Linked DNA regions of Bosea sp. 685. The protein of the gene in region 2 interacts with the protein of the main gene of each other region in a pairwise test. Links are inferred from orthologs where the notes say so. Each region holds a gene or a part of one and is shown on either strand. Other genes may lie near its edges. The genes, in order: gyrA and gyrB.

The links.
Region 1: the proteins of gyrB (region 2) and gyrA interact in binary tests that used the Escherichia coli proteins (3 or more experiments, as listed by UniProt). The link is inferred for Bosea sp. 685 from one-to-one orthologs.

The regions. Positions count from the first base shown.
Region 1 is NZ_CP134779.1:2,208,573-2,220,838, forward strand. The notes cover bases 4,071-7,343. They hold gyrA (DNA gyrase subunit A), read right to left. Parts: upstream 7,037-7,343; coding sequence 4,271-7,036; downstream 4,071-4,270. Other genes in these bases: RMR04_RS11885 (M20 family metallopeptidase), read left to right, coding at 4,071-4,081; RMR04_RS11895 (MarC family protein), read left to right, coding at 7,295-7,343. Outside these bases: RMR04_RS11875 (ABC transporter substrate-binding protein), read left to right, coding at 506-2,092; RMR04_RS11880 (VOC family protein), read right to left, coding at 2,307-2,777; more of RMR04_RS11885, read left to right, coding at 2,966-4,070; more of RMR04_RS11895, read left to right, coding at 7,344-7,927; RMR04_RS11900 (peptide ABC transporter substrate-binding protein), read right to left, coding at 8,052-9,839; RMR04_RS11905 (hypothetical protein), read left to right, coding at 10,103-10,348; RMR04_RS11910 (DJ-1/PfpI family protein), read right to left, coding at 10,843-11,508; RMR04_RS11915 (GlxA family transcriptional regulator), read left to right, coding at 11,583-12,266. UniProt on the Escherichia coli protein: A type II topoisomerase that negatively supercoils closed circular double-stranded (ds) DNA in an ATP-dependent manner to maintain chromosomes in an underwound state.
Region 2 is NZ_CP134779.1:6,088,410-6,091,491, forward strand. The notes cover bases 5-3,082. They hold gyrB (DNA topoisomerase (ATP-hydrolyzing) subunit B), read right to left. Parts: upstream 2,715-3,082; coding sequence 294-2,714; downstream 5-293. Other genes in these bases: recQ (DNA helicase RecQ), read right to left, coding at 2,845-3,082. UniProt on the Escherichia coli protein: DNA gyrase negatively supercoils closed circular double-stranded DNA in an ATP-dependent manner to maintain chromosomes in an underwound state.

The DNA.
Region 1 (12,266 bases), 3.9 Mb from region 2 along the record:
CCGATCAAGGTTAACGGCGAGTTCAGAGCCATGGGCCGCAGTTCTGTAAGCGTCTTCCGCCGGCCACTGCTTTGAGGCTTGGGGCGGCAGAGCAGGCCCAGGGGAGAAATCGGCGAGTCATGAGCTTCCCCCCAATCCCGGGGATCGGCGTCCAAGACGAGGTCCGTTTCTCGGGCTTATCGACGCTGCGCCGCTTTTGCGCTCGTTGGATCGGCCGGCGGGAGCGCTTATGTCGTTGCCGATACATGCCTTTTCGCCTTCCTTGCGATTTTCCGTTCGTCTCTTCCCTTCTAGGCCGGTCCAGTCTCCGAGCGGCGTGCGAAGTCGGCTTTTTGCTTAGGCAAGCATTCAAAACGGGCGGTTCGGACGAGGTCCGGTCCGCTCGTTTTTTTTGATCGTCTCCCCCGGTGGGTTGCCGCGCATTGGCATGCCGCTTGCCTGATTCCAGCTGCAGGATAGGCTCTCGCTTGTGCTGCGCTTTCGGTTCAGCGAGAGGAGGTCGATCATGCCGACACGGCGTAGGTTCATCCAGCTTGGCGCCGCGGCGCTGGCCTTGCCCGCTCCGCATATCGGGCGTGCGGCCGATCGCAGCGTGCTGAAATTCGTGCCGCAGGCCGATCTCGCCGTGGTCGATCCGATCTGGACGACGGCGACGGTGACGCGCAACCACGCCTTCATGGTCTACGACACGCTGTTTGGGCAGGACGAGACCTACAAGGCCCAGCCGCAAATGGCCGAGGGCGCGGTCGCCGATGCCGACGGCAAGGTCTGGACGATCAAGCTGCGCGACGGCTTGGTGTTCCATGACGGCGCGCGCGTGCTGGCGCGGGACTGCGTGGCGAGCCTGAAGCGCTGGGGCAAGCGCGATTCCTTCGGCCAGACGCTGCTGGGCCTGACCGACGAGCTCACGGCCGTCGACGACAGGACGCTGCAGTTCCGCTTGAAGAAGCCGTTCCCGCTCCTGCCTGATGCGCTCGCCAAGATGACCGCCTTCATGCCGGTGATCATGCCGGAGCGGCTGGCGAACACGGACGCCTTCACTCAGGTCACCGAGGTCGTCGGCAGCGGCCCGTTCCGCTTCGTTACGGCGGAGCGCCAATCGGGCAGCCGTGCCGTCTATGAGAAATTCGCCGGCTATGTTCCGCGCAGCGGTGGCGTGCCCGGCCGCACCGCCGGGCCCAAGATCGTGAATTTCGACCGGGTCGAATGGCACACGCTACCCGACCCTGCGACGGCGGCGGCCGCGCTGCAGAGCGGCGAGATCGACTGGGTCGAGCAGCCCTTGCCCGATCTGCTGCCGATGCTGGCGAAGAATCCCGCGATCGAGGTCGTGATCAAGGAGACGACTGGCGCGGTTGCGATCATGCGGATGAACCACCTGCATCCGCCCTTCGACAATCCGGCGATCCGCCGGGCGATCCTGCTGGCGATCGACCAGTCCGAGTTCATGGAGGCGGTCGGCGGGCCCGATAAGAGCTTGTGGCGCCCCGGCGTCGGCGTGTTCCCGCCGGGAACGCCGTTGGCAAGCGATGCCGGCATGGAGGTGCTCAACGGCCCGCGCGATGTCGGCAAAGTCAAGCAGGCGCTGGCGGCGGCCGGCTATAATGGCGAGAAGGTCGTGTTGCTCGGCGTCACCGACCTCGCCAACCTCAAGGCGGAATGTGAGGTCGCCAACGAGATGCTGATGCGCATCGGCATGAATGTCGATTATCAGGCGATGGATTGGGGCACCGTCGTCGCGCGGCGCGCCAAGAAGGAGCCGCCGGCGCAGGGCGGTTGGAACTGCTTCTTCACCGGCTGGGCCGGGCTCGACATGTTCGACCCTGTCGGCCATCTCTCGCTGCGCGGCAATGGCGCCAATGCCTGGCCGGGCTGGCCGGTGGCGCCCAAGATCGAGGCGCTGCGCGATGCCTGGATCGAGGCGCCCGACCTCGCCGCGCAGAAGGCGATTGCGGCCGATATCCAGAAACAGGTCTTCGAGGACGTGCCTTATGCGCCGCTCGGCCAGTATTTCCAGCCGACGGCCTATCGCAAGACGCTGACCGGCGTGCTGGCGAGCTTCCCGACCTTCTGGAACGTCAAGCGGGTGTGAGGGGAGAGGCCTCGAGCTGGGAACATTGCGGTACAACGAAAAAACGCGCCGTCATCCCGGACAAGCCGCGAAGCGGCGCCGATCCGGGATCCATTCCTGAGCCGTTCCGGCATGGATCCCGGGTCTTCGCGGAGTTTATCCTTGGGCCGATCGAAGATCGGACCCGAGGGCTGCGCCCGGGTTGACGCGCGTTTCTACAAGCTAAGGAGATCGCTCACCCCGCCGCGGCGCGCTCCAGCGCGGCGATGTCGATCTTGGTCATCTGCATCATCGCCTGCATGACCCGGCCGGCCCTGGCGGGGTCCGGATCCATGTTGAGTTCCAGGAGGCGGTCGGGCGTGACCTGCCAGGACAGGCCGTATTTGTCCTTGAGCCAGCCGCATTGGCTGGTCTGGCCGCCTTCGCCGAGCTTCTCCCAGAAATAATCGACCTCCTCCTGCGAGCCGCAATGGATCAGGAGCGAGATCGCTTCGGTGAATTTGAAATGCGGCCCGCCATTCATGGCGGTGATCTGCAGGCCTTCGAGCTCGAAGGATGCGCAGAGCACGCTGCCCTTGGGGGCGGGACCCGCATCGCCGCAGCGCATCACCGGGCCGGGCTTCGCATTCTTGAAGATCGAAAGGTAGAAGGCGACCGCCTCCTCGGCCTGATTGTCGAACCACAGGAACGGCGTGATCTTCTTGATGCTGGGCATGTTGTCCTCCATCGGGGCTGTCGCGGCTGGGTTGGTCACCGTCTCTACTTAACCATATGGTTAAGTAGAGACGGTGGGCCGTGTCAACCCGCAATCGCAGCTCGCCATGCGGTGTGGACAAGGCGGCCTCGGCGCAGTGCGTCCTTGCTCGCGCCATGCTTCTTGGCGAAGCTCGCGACATGAGCAGCATCGATCCCACCGTTTCCGCCCTGTCCGTCTGGCTTGCCCTGGAGAGCCCGACCCATCATGCGCCCGGCGTGAACGGGATGATGGACCTCGTCGCCAAGGAGGTCGAAGGGCTGCCGATCGCGGTCGAGCGCCTGCCGGGTCGCGACGGACTCGGCGACAGCCTGATCCTGCGCGCCGGTCCCAATAATGGCGAGCTTGCTGTTGCGGTGATGTCGCATCTCGACACGGTCCATCCGGTCGGCACGAGCGCCAAGGATCTGCCGGTACGCGTCGAGGGCGACAAGCTCTATGGGCCGGGCGCCTGCGATATGAAGGGTGGAGCCTGGCTTGCGCTGCAGGCCTTCAAGGAGGTCGCGGTCGCGGGCTCGGCCAAGCGGCCGATGGTCTTCCTGTTCACGCCCGATGAGGAGATCGGCTCGCCGACGACACGCGGCGTGATCGAGGAGATCGGGCGCAAATCGGCGGCCGTTCTGGTGACGGAGCCGGCGCGCGACGGCGGCCGGATTGTCACCGCGCGCAAGGGCGTCGGCCGCTTCGACGTCAGGCTCGAAGGTAGGCCCGCCCATTCCGGCACGCGCCATGCCGATGGCCGCAGCGCCATCCGCGAGGCGGCGCATCAGATACTAGCGATCGAGGGCATGACCGATTATGCCCGCGGCATCACGACCTCGGTTGCGCTGGTCGGCGGCGGCACCGCGGCCAATGTGATTCCGCAGCACGCCTGGTTTTCGGTCGATTGCCGCGTCACCAGCCTCGCCGACGGCGTGATGATGGAGAACCGCATCATCGGTCTGACGCCGCGCGATCCCGATGTCGTGATCAAGGTCACGGGCGGGATGAACCGGCCGCCTTACGAGAAATCGACCGCTGTGGCCGGGCTGTTCGAGACGGCGCGCGGCATCGCGGCGGGGATCGGCTTCGACCTGCAGGATGTGCCGATGACCGGCGGCGGTTCGGACGGCAATTTCACCGCGGCGCTGGGCATTCCCACGCTGGACGGACTCGGCATCGATGGCGGCGGCGCCCATACGCTGAGCGAGTATGGGCTGGTCCCCTCGATCGCGCCGCGCCGGGCGCTGATCAAGGGGCTGCTGGAGACGATCTGAGGTATTTCCGCCTGCTTGGAGAAGCGCGTGTCATCCCGGGCGCCCCCATCGGGCCGGCTTTGAACCGGCCCGATGGCAGGCTCTGCGAGATCCGGGATGACCTGTAGTGTCGAGGGCCAATAGAGAGCCAAGAAGAAAGGGGCTGCAGCGATGCAGCCCCTTTCTGTTTCGTCGCCTCCGGCGAGGGGATCACTCCCCGCCGTTCTCCTCCGGTGCCGAGCCGGCCTCGGCCTCGCCTTCGCCCTCGTCATCTCCGCCATCGTCGCTGACGCGTTCGACCGAGACGACCTTCTCGCCGTCGGCGGTGTTGAAGATGGTGACGCCCTGCGTCGAGCGGCCCTTGACGCCGATCTGGTCGACCGGGCAGCGGATGAGCTGGCCGCCGTCGGTCACCAGCATGATCTGGTCGCTCTCCTCCACCGGGAAGGAGGCGATCAGATTGCCGTTGCGCTCGGTGGTGGCCATGGCGACGATGCCTTTGCCGCCGCGCCCGGTGATCCGGTACTCATAGGCCGAGGTGCGCTTGCCATAGCCGTTCACCGAGATGGTCAGAATGACCTCCTCGGCCTCGGAGAGCTCGACATAACGCTCCTGGCTGATTTCGGCATTGCCGGTTGCCTCTTCGCCGTCGCTCGCCGTGGTGTCCTCGCCGATCTCGCCGGCGATGGCACGGCGCAGCTTGAGGTAAGCCTGGCGCGTCTCGCCGTCGGCCTCGACATGGCGCAGGATCGCCATCGAGATGACGATGTCGCTGGAGGCCAGGTTGATGCCGCGCACGCCGGTGGAATCGCGGCCCTTGAAGACGCGCACCTCCGGCACCGGGAAGCGGATGCATTGCCCCAGCGCCGTGGTCAGCAGCACGTCGTTGTCCTCGGTGCAGATCTGCACGTCGACGATGGCGTCGCCCTCGTCGAGCTTCATCGCGATCTTGCCGGCGCGGTTGACGTTGACGAAGTCCGACAGCTTGTTGCGCCTGACCCCGCCCGAGGCGGTGGCGAACATCACGTCGAGCTTCTCCCAGCTCTCCTCCTCCTCCGGCAGCGGCATGATCGTGGTGATGCGCTCGTTCAGTTCGAGCGGCAGCATGTTGACCAGCGCCTTGCCGCGCGCGTTCGGCGCCGCCAGCGGCAGCCGCCAGACCTTCTCCTTGTAGACCTGGCCATGCGAGGAGAAGAACAGCACCGGTGTGTGCGTGCTGGCGACGAACAGACGCGCGACGAAATCCTCGTCGCGGGTCGCCATGCCGGAGCGGCCCTTGCCGCCGCGCTTCTGCGCCCGATAGGTCGAGAGCGGCACGCGCTTGATGTAGCCGGCGTGAGACACGGTGACGACCATGTCCTCGCGCGCGATCAGATCCTCGTCGTCGAGGTCGGAACCCCAATCCTGGATCACCGTGCGGCGCGGCGTGGCGAAAGCGGCCTTCACCTCGACAAGCTCGTTCTTGATGATCGTCTGGATGCGGAGGCGCGAACGCAGGATGTCGAGATAATCGGCGATCTCGGTGGCGAGCTTCGACAGCTCCTCGCCGATTTCGTCGCGGCCCAGAGCCGTCAGGCGGGCAAGGCGCAGTTCGAGGATCGCCTTGGCCTGAGCGTCCGACAGTTTGTAGGTGCCGTCGGCGTTCATCGGATGGCGCGGATCGTCGACCAGCGCGATCAATGGCGCGATGTCCTCGGCCGGCCAGTTGCGCTCCATCAACGAGGCATGGGCGGCGGCGGGCGTCGGCGCGGTCCGGATCAGGCGGATGACCTCGTCGATATTGGCAACCGCCGTGGCGAGGCCGCAGAGCACATGGGCGCGTTCGCGAGCCTTGTTGAGCAGATAGCGGGTGCGTCGCGAGACGACCTCCTCGCGGAACTCGACGAAGGCCGCGATGAAGTCCTTGAGGTTCAAAACCTCCGGCCGGCCGCCGGTCAGCGCCACCATATTGGCGCCAAACGAGGTCTGCAGCGGGGTGAAGCGGTAGAGCTGGTTCAGCACGACATCGGCGACGGCGTCGCGCTTGATCTCGATGACGACGCGCACGCCCTCGCGGCTCGATTCGTCGCGCAGGTCGGAGATGCCCTCGATGCGCTTTTCACGCACCAGATCGGCGATCTTCTCGACCATCGAGGCCTTGTTCACCTGATAGGGAACCTCGGTGACGATAATCGCCTCGCGCTCCTTGCGCAGTTCCTCGATATGCGTCTTCGAGCGCATCACGATCGAGCCGCGGCCGGTGTGATAGGCGGAGTGGATGCCGCTGCGGCCCATGATCGAGGCGCCGGTCGGGAAATCGGGTCCGGGCACGATCTCGATCAATTCGTCGATCGAGATCTCGGGGTTGTCGATCAGTGCGACGCAGGCGTCGATGACCTCGCCAAGATTATGCGGCGGGATATTGGTCGCCATGCCGACGGCGATGCCGCCGGCGCCGTTGACGAGCAGATTGGGGAAGCGTGCCGGCAGAACCTTCGGCTCGAGCTCCTTGCCGTCATAGTTCGGCTGGAACTCGACCGTATCGAGGTCGAGGTCCTCCAGCAGCGACATCGCCGCCTTGTCGAGCCTGGCCTCGGTATAACGATCGGCCGCCGCGCTATCGCCGTCCATCGAGCCGAAATTGCCCTGGCCGTCGATCAGGGGCAGGCGCAGCGAAAAGTCCTGCGCCATGCGCACCAGTGCGTCATAGACCGCGAGATTGCCGTGCGGATGGTATTTACCCATCGTATCGCCGACGATGCGGGCGCATTTGGTGTAGGACCGGTCGGGCGTGTTCTTGTTCTCGTGCATCGAGAACAGAATGCGCCGGTGCACGGGCTTCAGACCGTCGCGGACGTCTGGCAGAGCGCGGCTCACGATCACGCTCATGGCGTAATCGAGATAGCTCTTCTTCATCTCGTCGGTGATCGCAATCGGCTTGATGTCGCCGCCGAAATGCGGCTCGTCCGGGCGCTTGTCGTCTGTGTCGTCGCTCAAGGGATTGGGTCCCGATTCCTGCTATTTTTCAAGCCTCTGGCTACCCGATTCCGGCCGGGGAAGCCAGTGCGGCGATTGGCTTTTCAGGGGAAAAATAAGCCATTTAAATCAAATGGTTGCGGGGCTCTGAGATGCGGTGGCGTCGCTCGTTCCACAATGCTGCCTTGATTGGCGGCGGAAGCGGCCTTGCGCAGCCCTGTCCAACCCGTTCCACCTTCGCGCTGGCGGTCGCCTCTGCGGCATGGCTTACTGCCCGCGATGAACCTCGATTTCCTCACCTCTGCGCTGGTGACGCTTCTGGTCACGCTCGATCCGCCGGGGCTCGCGCCGATCTTCCTGTCGCTGACGCGCGGCATGACGGGTGACGAGCGCAGGCAGGTCGCGGTTCGCGCCTGCATCATCGCGTTTGGCATCATGGCTTTCTTCGGCGTGGCGGGAGACGTCGTGCTGAAGGCGCTCGGCGTCTCGCTGCCGGCCTTCCGCATCGCCGGCGGTTTGCTGCTGTTCTGGATTTCGTTCGAGATGGTGTTCGAGCGTCGCAACGAGCGCAAGGCGCAGACCGCCGAGATTGCGATCACGCAGGACCATATCCGCAATGTCGCGGCCTTCCCGCTGGCGATCCCGCTGATGGCGGGGCCGGGCGCGCTGACGGCGATGATGCTGCTGGCCGGCAGGGCCGAGGGCAACCCGCTGATGCTGGCCTCGCTCGCCGTGATCTGCGGCCTGGTGATCCTGTCCTGCCTCGTCGTCTTCCTGCTGGCGGTGCCGATGGCGCGCCTGCTCGGCGTCACCGGCAATGTCGTGCTGACGCGCCTGCTCGGGGTGATCCTGGCGGCGTTGGCGGTGCAGTTCGTGATCGATGGCGTGAAGGCGGTGATCACGGCGGGGTAGGGCGGTTCGCTCTGTCCCGGCGCCGGCCAAATATGAAAAGCCCGGCGGGTCAAACCCGCCGGGCATTCTTATTGCGAAGCAGCCCCTCGCGCAGACGGTGTCTCCGCGAGGGGCTTGCCGATGCTTAGCTGCGATACCAGGCAGCAAGGTTCCAGGTGTCGACGTCCCAGCCGCTATGGTCGTGCGAAAGGCTTTGCGCCGCCGCCACGACCTTGGTTCTGGAAAGGACCGGGAGGATGACATTGGCCTCGCAGAAGATCTCGTTGACCTTGATCAAGAGCGCTGCACGCTTGGCCGGATCGAGCTCCTTCTGGGCGGCCTTATAGGCCTCGTCGGCTGCCGGATCGGAGTAGCGCGAGACGTTGCGGCCCAGCCATTTGTTCTCCTTGTTGGCGATCTCCCAGGAGGTGAACTGGTTGAGGAAGCGCTCCGGATCGGGCTGCGGCTGTGTCGTGGTGTACATCTCCATGTCGACATAGAGCTTGGTGTAGGTGTCGGGGTTGGCGACATCAGACGAGAAGAACACCGAAGCGGTGACCGACTTCAGCTCCAGCTCGATGCCGGCGCGCTGGCAGGCCTGCTTGACGATGGCCTGGACCTTCTGGCGCGGGGCGTTGATCGAGGTCTGGAAGACGAATTTGAGCTTCTTGCCATCCTTCTCGCGGACGCCGTCGGCGCCCTTCTTCCAGCCGGCCTCGTCGAGGACCTTGTTGGCCTTCTCGATGCTGAACTCGTATTTCAGCTTGCTTGACTTGAACTGCTTGGGCTCGTTGACGAAGCTCGCCGTGGCGGTGCCGCCGCGGCCATAGATGAACTTCTGGATCGAGTCGCGGTCGATTAGCAGGTTGATCGCCTGGCGCACCGCCGGATCGGACAGCGTCGGGTGCTTGGTCTTGACGCTGGAACGCTCGCCATCGACCTCGGTCCACGGGTCTGTCGTGTTGAGGGTGATGAACTCGACATCGCCTGCGGGCGCCGCGCTGATCTTGCCGCGGCCGCCGGTCTCCAGGCGCTTGAGGACCTCGTCCTCGACCAGCGTATCCCAGGCATAGTCGTACTCGCCGGTCTGCAGCACCGCGCGTGCCGCCGAGACCGCGTCACCGCCGCCCTTCACCTCGAGCGTGTCGAAATGCGGCTGGTTCTTGACGTGATAATCCTCGTTGCGCGTGCCGGTGAGAATGTCGCCGGGCTTGAAGTCGGCGAACTTGTAAGGGCCGGTGCCGACGGGCTTGAGATTGGCCGGGGCTTCGCGCGATTTGGTGCCCTTGTAATCGGCGAAATGATGCTTCGGGATGATCATGCCGGCGACGCCGACGAAGGGGTCGGCCCAGAACGGCGTCGGCTTGCTGAAGATCACCTTGACGGTGAGATCGTCGACCTTCTCGACCTTGATGTCCTTGTAGGCGCCGGTGGTGTAGGCAGCGGTCGCCGGGTCGGCGGCGTATTCCCAGGTGAAGACGACGTCGTCGGCAGTGAGCGGCTTGCCGTCATGCCACTTCACGCCAGGCTTCAGCTTCCAGGTGACGCTCGTGCCGTCTTCCGAAAGGCCGCCATTCTCCTTGCTCGGAATCGCGGCGGCAAGCTGCGGGATCAGGTTGCCTTCCTTGTCCCAGCCGGCCAGCGGCTCATAGAAGATGCGCGAGGCGATCTGGTCCTTGGTGCCCGAGGCAAAATGCGGATTCAGCAGGGTCGGGGCCTGCCAGAGCAGGAGCTTCAGCGGCCCGCCGCCGCCGGCCTTGGTCGGCTTGTATTCGAGCGTGGCGTTGGCCATCGCAACGTTGTTCCAGGCGAGAATCTGGCTCGCGATCGGGGCGCCAATGCCAAATGCCGCCATCTTCTGGATGAAGGAGCGTCGCGATAGGCGTCCCTCTTTCAGATTTTGCACCATACCCTGGATATGCTGACTATTCATAACTTGCCTTCGCATTGCATCGACAAGATACCGATCGACAGATTGACCGGATCTAGCCTCAGTTTATTAAATCCAAAGCATGGCTATGCTTTGGTCGCGGCTCTTCTCGTAAGAGCCACAATCTTAAGCCCGCCTTAAGGCGGCTGAAGAGGACGCGGCGTTAAAGTCCGCTTGCCAGTCCATTGCGGAGATCGGCTAAATCGCGCCCATCTATCGGGCGCCGTCGGTCGGCTCAGAAGGAGCCTTTCCGGGGCTGACGACGTATGATTTTCATGTTGAACGGAAACTGGACGGAGCTCTCGATGACCAGAGGCGGTTGGATTGCCAAGGTTTTGCTTGCGCTCGTTGGAGTCTTCGCCGCGGCGTTTGTCGTCGACGAATTGATCGGCGGCGGCGCGCTGGGATGGATGGCAGGCGGGGCCATCATCGCCGTAACCGCAGGGCCGCTATTCATTTCCCTGATCGCCTGGCGCCGGGAGCGGGAGCAAGACAGGCGCGCGGGCCGATAAAGCTGTTTGCGATACTGCCTGCGGCTCTGGCCGGGTGGGGGAACCCCTTTCCCGCATGGCTCAGAAAGCGGCGCCTTCTTCCCTTCTCCCCTGGCGGGAGAAGGTGGCGCGCAGCGCCGGAGAAGGGGGCGCCTTGCCCTGTCCGGTTAGCGTCGTGTTCAGCCAGGCGGAGAGCTCACGGCGCCCCCTCATCCGTCTCGGCTGCGCCGAGCCACCTTCTCCCACCCATCTCGGGCTTGCCCGAGATGGGCAACCTAAGTGTCAAAGTCGGCAACAGCCGCCCTTGATGGGGAGAAGGGAGAAAGCGGCGCAGCCTTCCAGAAACGGGGGATAACGTCCTCACCTATTGCCCGAAATGACGGTGCGATCGGTCGAAAAAGGACGAGCCTATTTCTCCAGAAACGCCCGGATCGCACCCTCCGCCTGCTTCATCGAGATGACGCCGTCGAGATGGCCGCGCGTGCCTTGGATGAAGGCCTGGGCGAGCGAAGCCGTCACAAGTTCAGCAGGATCTCCTCGCGTGCCGCCCGCGATCCGGCCAGGCGGCGCCTCGTTTCCGCCAGCACCGCCGGCGAAGCCTCCTTCGGCGTGCCGGAGTGGAAGGGCGGCTGCGGCGCATATTCCAGCGAGAGCTGGACGATCTCGGCCTCGGCCTGCCCCATCAGCTCCGCGATTACAGCCAGCCCGAAGTCGATGCCCGAGGTGACGCCGCCCGCGGTGATCAGGTTGCCGTCCTGCACGATGCGCTCGTCGACCGGAATGGCGCCGAAGCGGCCGAGGAAATCATGGGCGTTCCAGTGGGTGGTGGCGCGCTTGCCCTGCAGCAGCCCGGCCGCGCCGAGCACCAGGGAGCCGGTGCAGACCGAGGTGACATAGCGCGCCTTCGCAGCCTGCTCGCGCACGAAGCCGAGCACGGTGTCGTCGCGCAGCAGCGCATTGATGCCGCCTCCGCCGGGTATGCACAGGACATCGAGCGCCGGGCAGTCGGCGAAGGTCGCGGTCGGCGTCAGCGACAGGCGGGTCGATGCCAGCAGCGGCTCGCGATCCTTCCAGACGAGATGGACCTCCGTATCGCACGCCGATGCAAAGACCTCGTAGGGGCCGGTGAGATCGAGCTGCTGCACGTTCGGGAAGACGAGGATACCGAAGTGAAGGGGCATGGGGAAACTCCTGATTGACGTGGGCCAGCCTAGCGGAGCAATCTCTGGCCGTATTGCCAATCATCCCTCGCTTCATGCCAAACCTGCCGCGCCGCGTCGAAATCCTGACCTTCCCGAAAGCCCAGCTTCTCGATGTCGCCGGGCCGCTGCAGGTCTTCGCCACGGCAAACGACCTCGCCAGGGTCGAGCGCGGTGCGCTGCCCTATGAGCCGGTGGTGGTGGCCGATGGCGAGCGAGTGATGACGACGGCCGGGCTCGAACTCGCCACAGTCCCGCTGCCGGCGGTCGATCTGCCGCTGCACACCCTGATCGTTGCCGGCGGCTGGGGCGTCAACGCGGCCTGCGACGATACGGGCTTTGTCGCCTGGATCAGCCGGCGCGCGAAGGCGGCGCAGCGCACCGCCTCCGTCTGCAGCGGCGCCTTCCTGCTGGCCTCGGCAGGGCTTCTCGACGGGCGGCGCGCTGTCACCCATTGGCAGCGTTGCGCCGAATTCTCGAAACGCTTTCCCGATGTGCGCCTCGATCCCGATCCGATCTTCATCCGGGACCGCGAGATCTGGACCTCGGCCGGCGTGACGGCGGGAATTGATCTCGCTCTGGCGCTGGTCGAAGTCGATCTCGGGCGGGCGACGGCGCTTGCGATCGCACGGCAGCTCGTCGTCTTCCTGAAGCGCCCGGGCGGGCAGGCGCAATTCAGCGCGGCGCTGGCGCTTCAGGAGCGCGACGGCCGCTTCGACCGCCTCCATGCCTGGATCATC
Region 2 (3,082 bases):
CAAACATATCGATCAGGAACGGGAAGGTCCTTTTAGCTGGGTCCGTTTCCGGACAGCTCGATCGACCGTCTCTTCATCTAAGAGCGAGAGCAGGATGCGAAAAATTGGGCACCGGTTTTTCGCATTGATCCTGCTCTAACTCCTTGATGAGAGCCGGATGATGTTTGACGTGGTCGGTGTGCGCCTGCCCTCTCACTCACCCAGATTATGGGTCGCGCCGCCTCGGCTGCCCAATTGTCTTGATTGACGATTCGCAGGAGTTGGTTTTTCGGACCGGCCCCTGGCAGCCCAGCTCAGGTATCGACGGTCGCGTTGAGGGCGTTGCTCTGGATGAATTCGCGGCGCGGCTCCACGACATCGCCCATCAGCTTGACGAAGAGGTCGTCGGCCTCGTCGTTCTGGTCGTTCTTGACGCGCAGCAGCGAGCGGGCTTCGCGGTCGAGCGTGGTTTCCCAGAGCTGTTCCGGGTTCATCTCGCCGAGGCCTTTGTAGCGCTGCAGCGAGACGCCCTTCTTGCCGATGGCGGTCACGGCATCGAACAGGTCCGTCGGGCCGTTGACGGCATGGTCGTCGCCCTTGCGGCTGAGCAGGCCGGGCTTGGCATAGGCCTCCTGCAGCGAGGCGCTCGACGCATCGAGCTTACGTGCCTCCGCGCTGGCGAGCAGGCCGGCATCGATCGCAGCGACCTGCTTCACGCCGCGCACCATGCGCGAGAACAGGAAGCCGCCATCGGCGACCTTGCCCTCCCAGCCGCGCTCAAGATCGTCGGAGATCGCATCGAGACGCGCCGCGACGGCGGCCGCCTTCTCGTTGGCCTGCGCTTCGCTGTCTTCGGAGAAGGGATGAAGCGCCCCGGCGATCGCCATCTGCTCGACGACGCGGCGGTCATAGCGCGAATGCAATTGCCCAAGCGTGAAGCGGATGCCGCGCGCCTCCTCGATCAGGACGCGCAGATCGGAGCCTGCCCGCTCGGCGTTGTCGCTCGTCTTGAAGACCGCGCCGTCGAGCGCGGTTTCGACGAGGTAATCCTCGAGCGCGCGCTCGTCCTTGAGATAAGTCTGCGATTTGCCGCGCGCCGCCTTGTAGAGCGGCGGCTGGGCGATGAAGAGATGCCCGCGCTCGATCACCTCCGGCATCTGCCGGTAGAAGAAGGTCAAGAGCAGGGTGCGAATGTGGGAGCCGTCCACGTCCGCGTCGGTCATGATGATGATCTTGTGGTAGCGCAGCTTCTCGACGTTGAACTCTTCGCGGATGCCGGCACCGAGCGCAATGATCAGCGTGCCGACCTGCTCGGATGAGAGCATCTTGTCGACGCGCGCCCGCTCGACATTGAGGATCTTGCCGCGCAAGGGCAGCACGGCCTGGTATTCGCGGGCGCGGCCTTGCTTGGCGGAGCCACCGGCCGAGTCTCCCTCGACGATGAAGAGCTCGGACTTGGCTGGATCGCGTTCCTGACAGTCGGCGAGCTTGCCGGGGAGCGAGGCGATGTCGAGCGCGCCCTTGCGGCGGGTGAGGTCGCGCGCCTTGCGGGCGGCCTCGCGCGCGGCAGCGGCTTCAGCGACCTTGCCGACGATCAGCCTGGCCTCGGGCGGGTGCTCTTCGAGCCAGGTCGAGAGCGCCTGGTTGACGACGTTCTCGACGACGGGGCGCACCTCCGAGGATACCAGCTTGTCCTTGGTCTGCGAGGAGAATTTCGGGTCGGGCACCTTGACCGAAACGATCGCGGTCAGGCCCTCGCGGCAATCATCGCCGGTGAGCGCGACTTTTTCCTTCTTCAGAATGCCCGAGGTCTCGGCATAGCCGGTGATCTGGCGCGTCAGCGCGGCACGGAAGCCGGCGAGATGGGTGCCACCGTCGCGCTGCGGGATGTTGTTGGTGAAGCAGAGCACGTTCTCGTGGTAGCTGTCGTTCCACCACAGCGCGACATCGACGGTGATACCGTCCTTCTCGGCCGAGAGCATCACCGGCTTGGTGATGATCGCCGTCTTGGCGCGGTCGAGATAGCGTACGAAGGCCTCGACGCCGCCCTCATACATCAACTCCTCGCGCACCACCTCGGAATGGCGGGCATCGGTCAGGACGATGCGGACGCCCGAATTCAGGAAGGCGAGCTCACGCAGGCGGTGTTCGAGCGTCTTGTAGTCGAACTCGATCATGGTGAAGGTTTCTTGGGACGGGGTGAAGGTCACCTCCGTGCCGCGCTTGTCGCCGGCCGGCCCCACGACCGCGAGCGGCGCCACCGCATCGCCATGGCGGAACTCCATGAAATGCTCCTGGCCACCGCGCCAGATGCGCAGCTTCAGCGAGACCGAGAGCGCGTTCACCACGGAGACGCCGACGCCGTGCAGGCCGCCCGAGACCTTGTAGGAGTTCTGGTCGAACTTACCGCCGGCATGGAGCTGGGTCATGATGACCTCGGCCGCCGAGATGCCTTCCTCGCTGTGGATATTGGTCGGAATACCGCGGCCATTATCCGTGACGGTGACCGAGCCCTCGGCGTTCAGCGTGACGGTGACGAGGTCGGCATGGCCGGCCAGCGCCTCGTCGATCGCGTTGTCGACCACCTCATAGACCATGTGATGCAGGCCCGAGCCGTCATCGGTGTCGCCGATATACATGCCGGGGCGCTTGCGCACCGCATCCAAGCCTTTGAGAACCTTGATAGAATCAGCGCCATAGGCGGCATCTTCAAGGTCGCGGGCAGCATCGCTCATGTCGTGGTCCTTCGGCGGAGGCGCGGGCATCCGCGATCGTCTTGATTCGTATGGCTGAATATAGGGGGTAATGACGGCTTTTTCACGCGTGTACGCGTGCGTGCGCGAGTCTTACAGCCTCTAGGCTGAATCAGCCCGCAAACCCCGCGATCGCCTCCAGGAAGGCCTCGCCATATTGCGCGAGCTTCCGCTCGCCGACGCCTTCGATCGCGCGCATCGCCTCCAGCCCCAGCGGCCGCTCGCGCGCCATCGCGATCAGGGTGCGGTCGGTGAAGATGATGTAGGCCGCGACGCCCTCCTCGCGGGCGATCGACAGGCGCAGCTGCCTGAGATGCTCGAACAGCCCGGCCGTGCCCTCATCGAGCCCG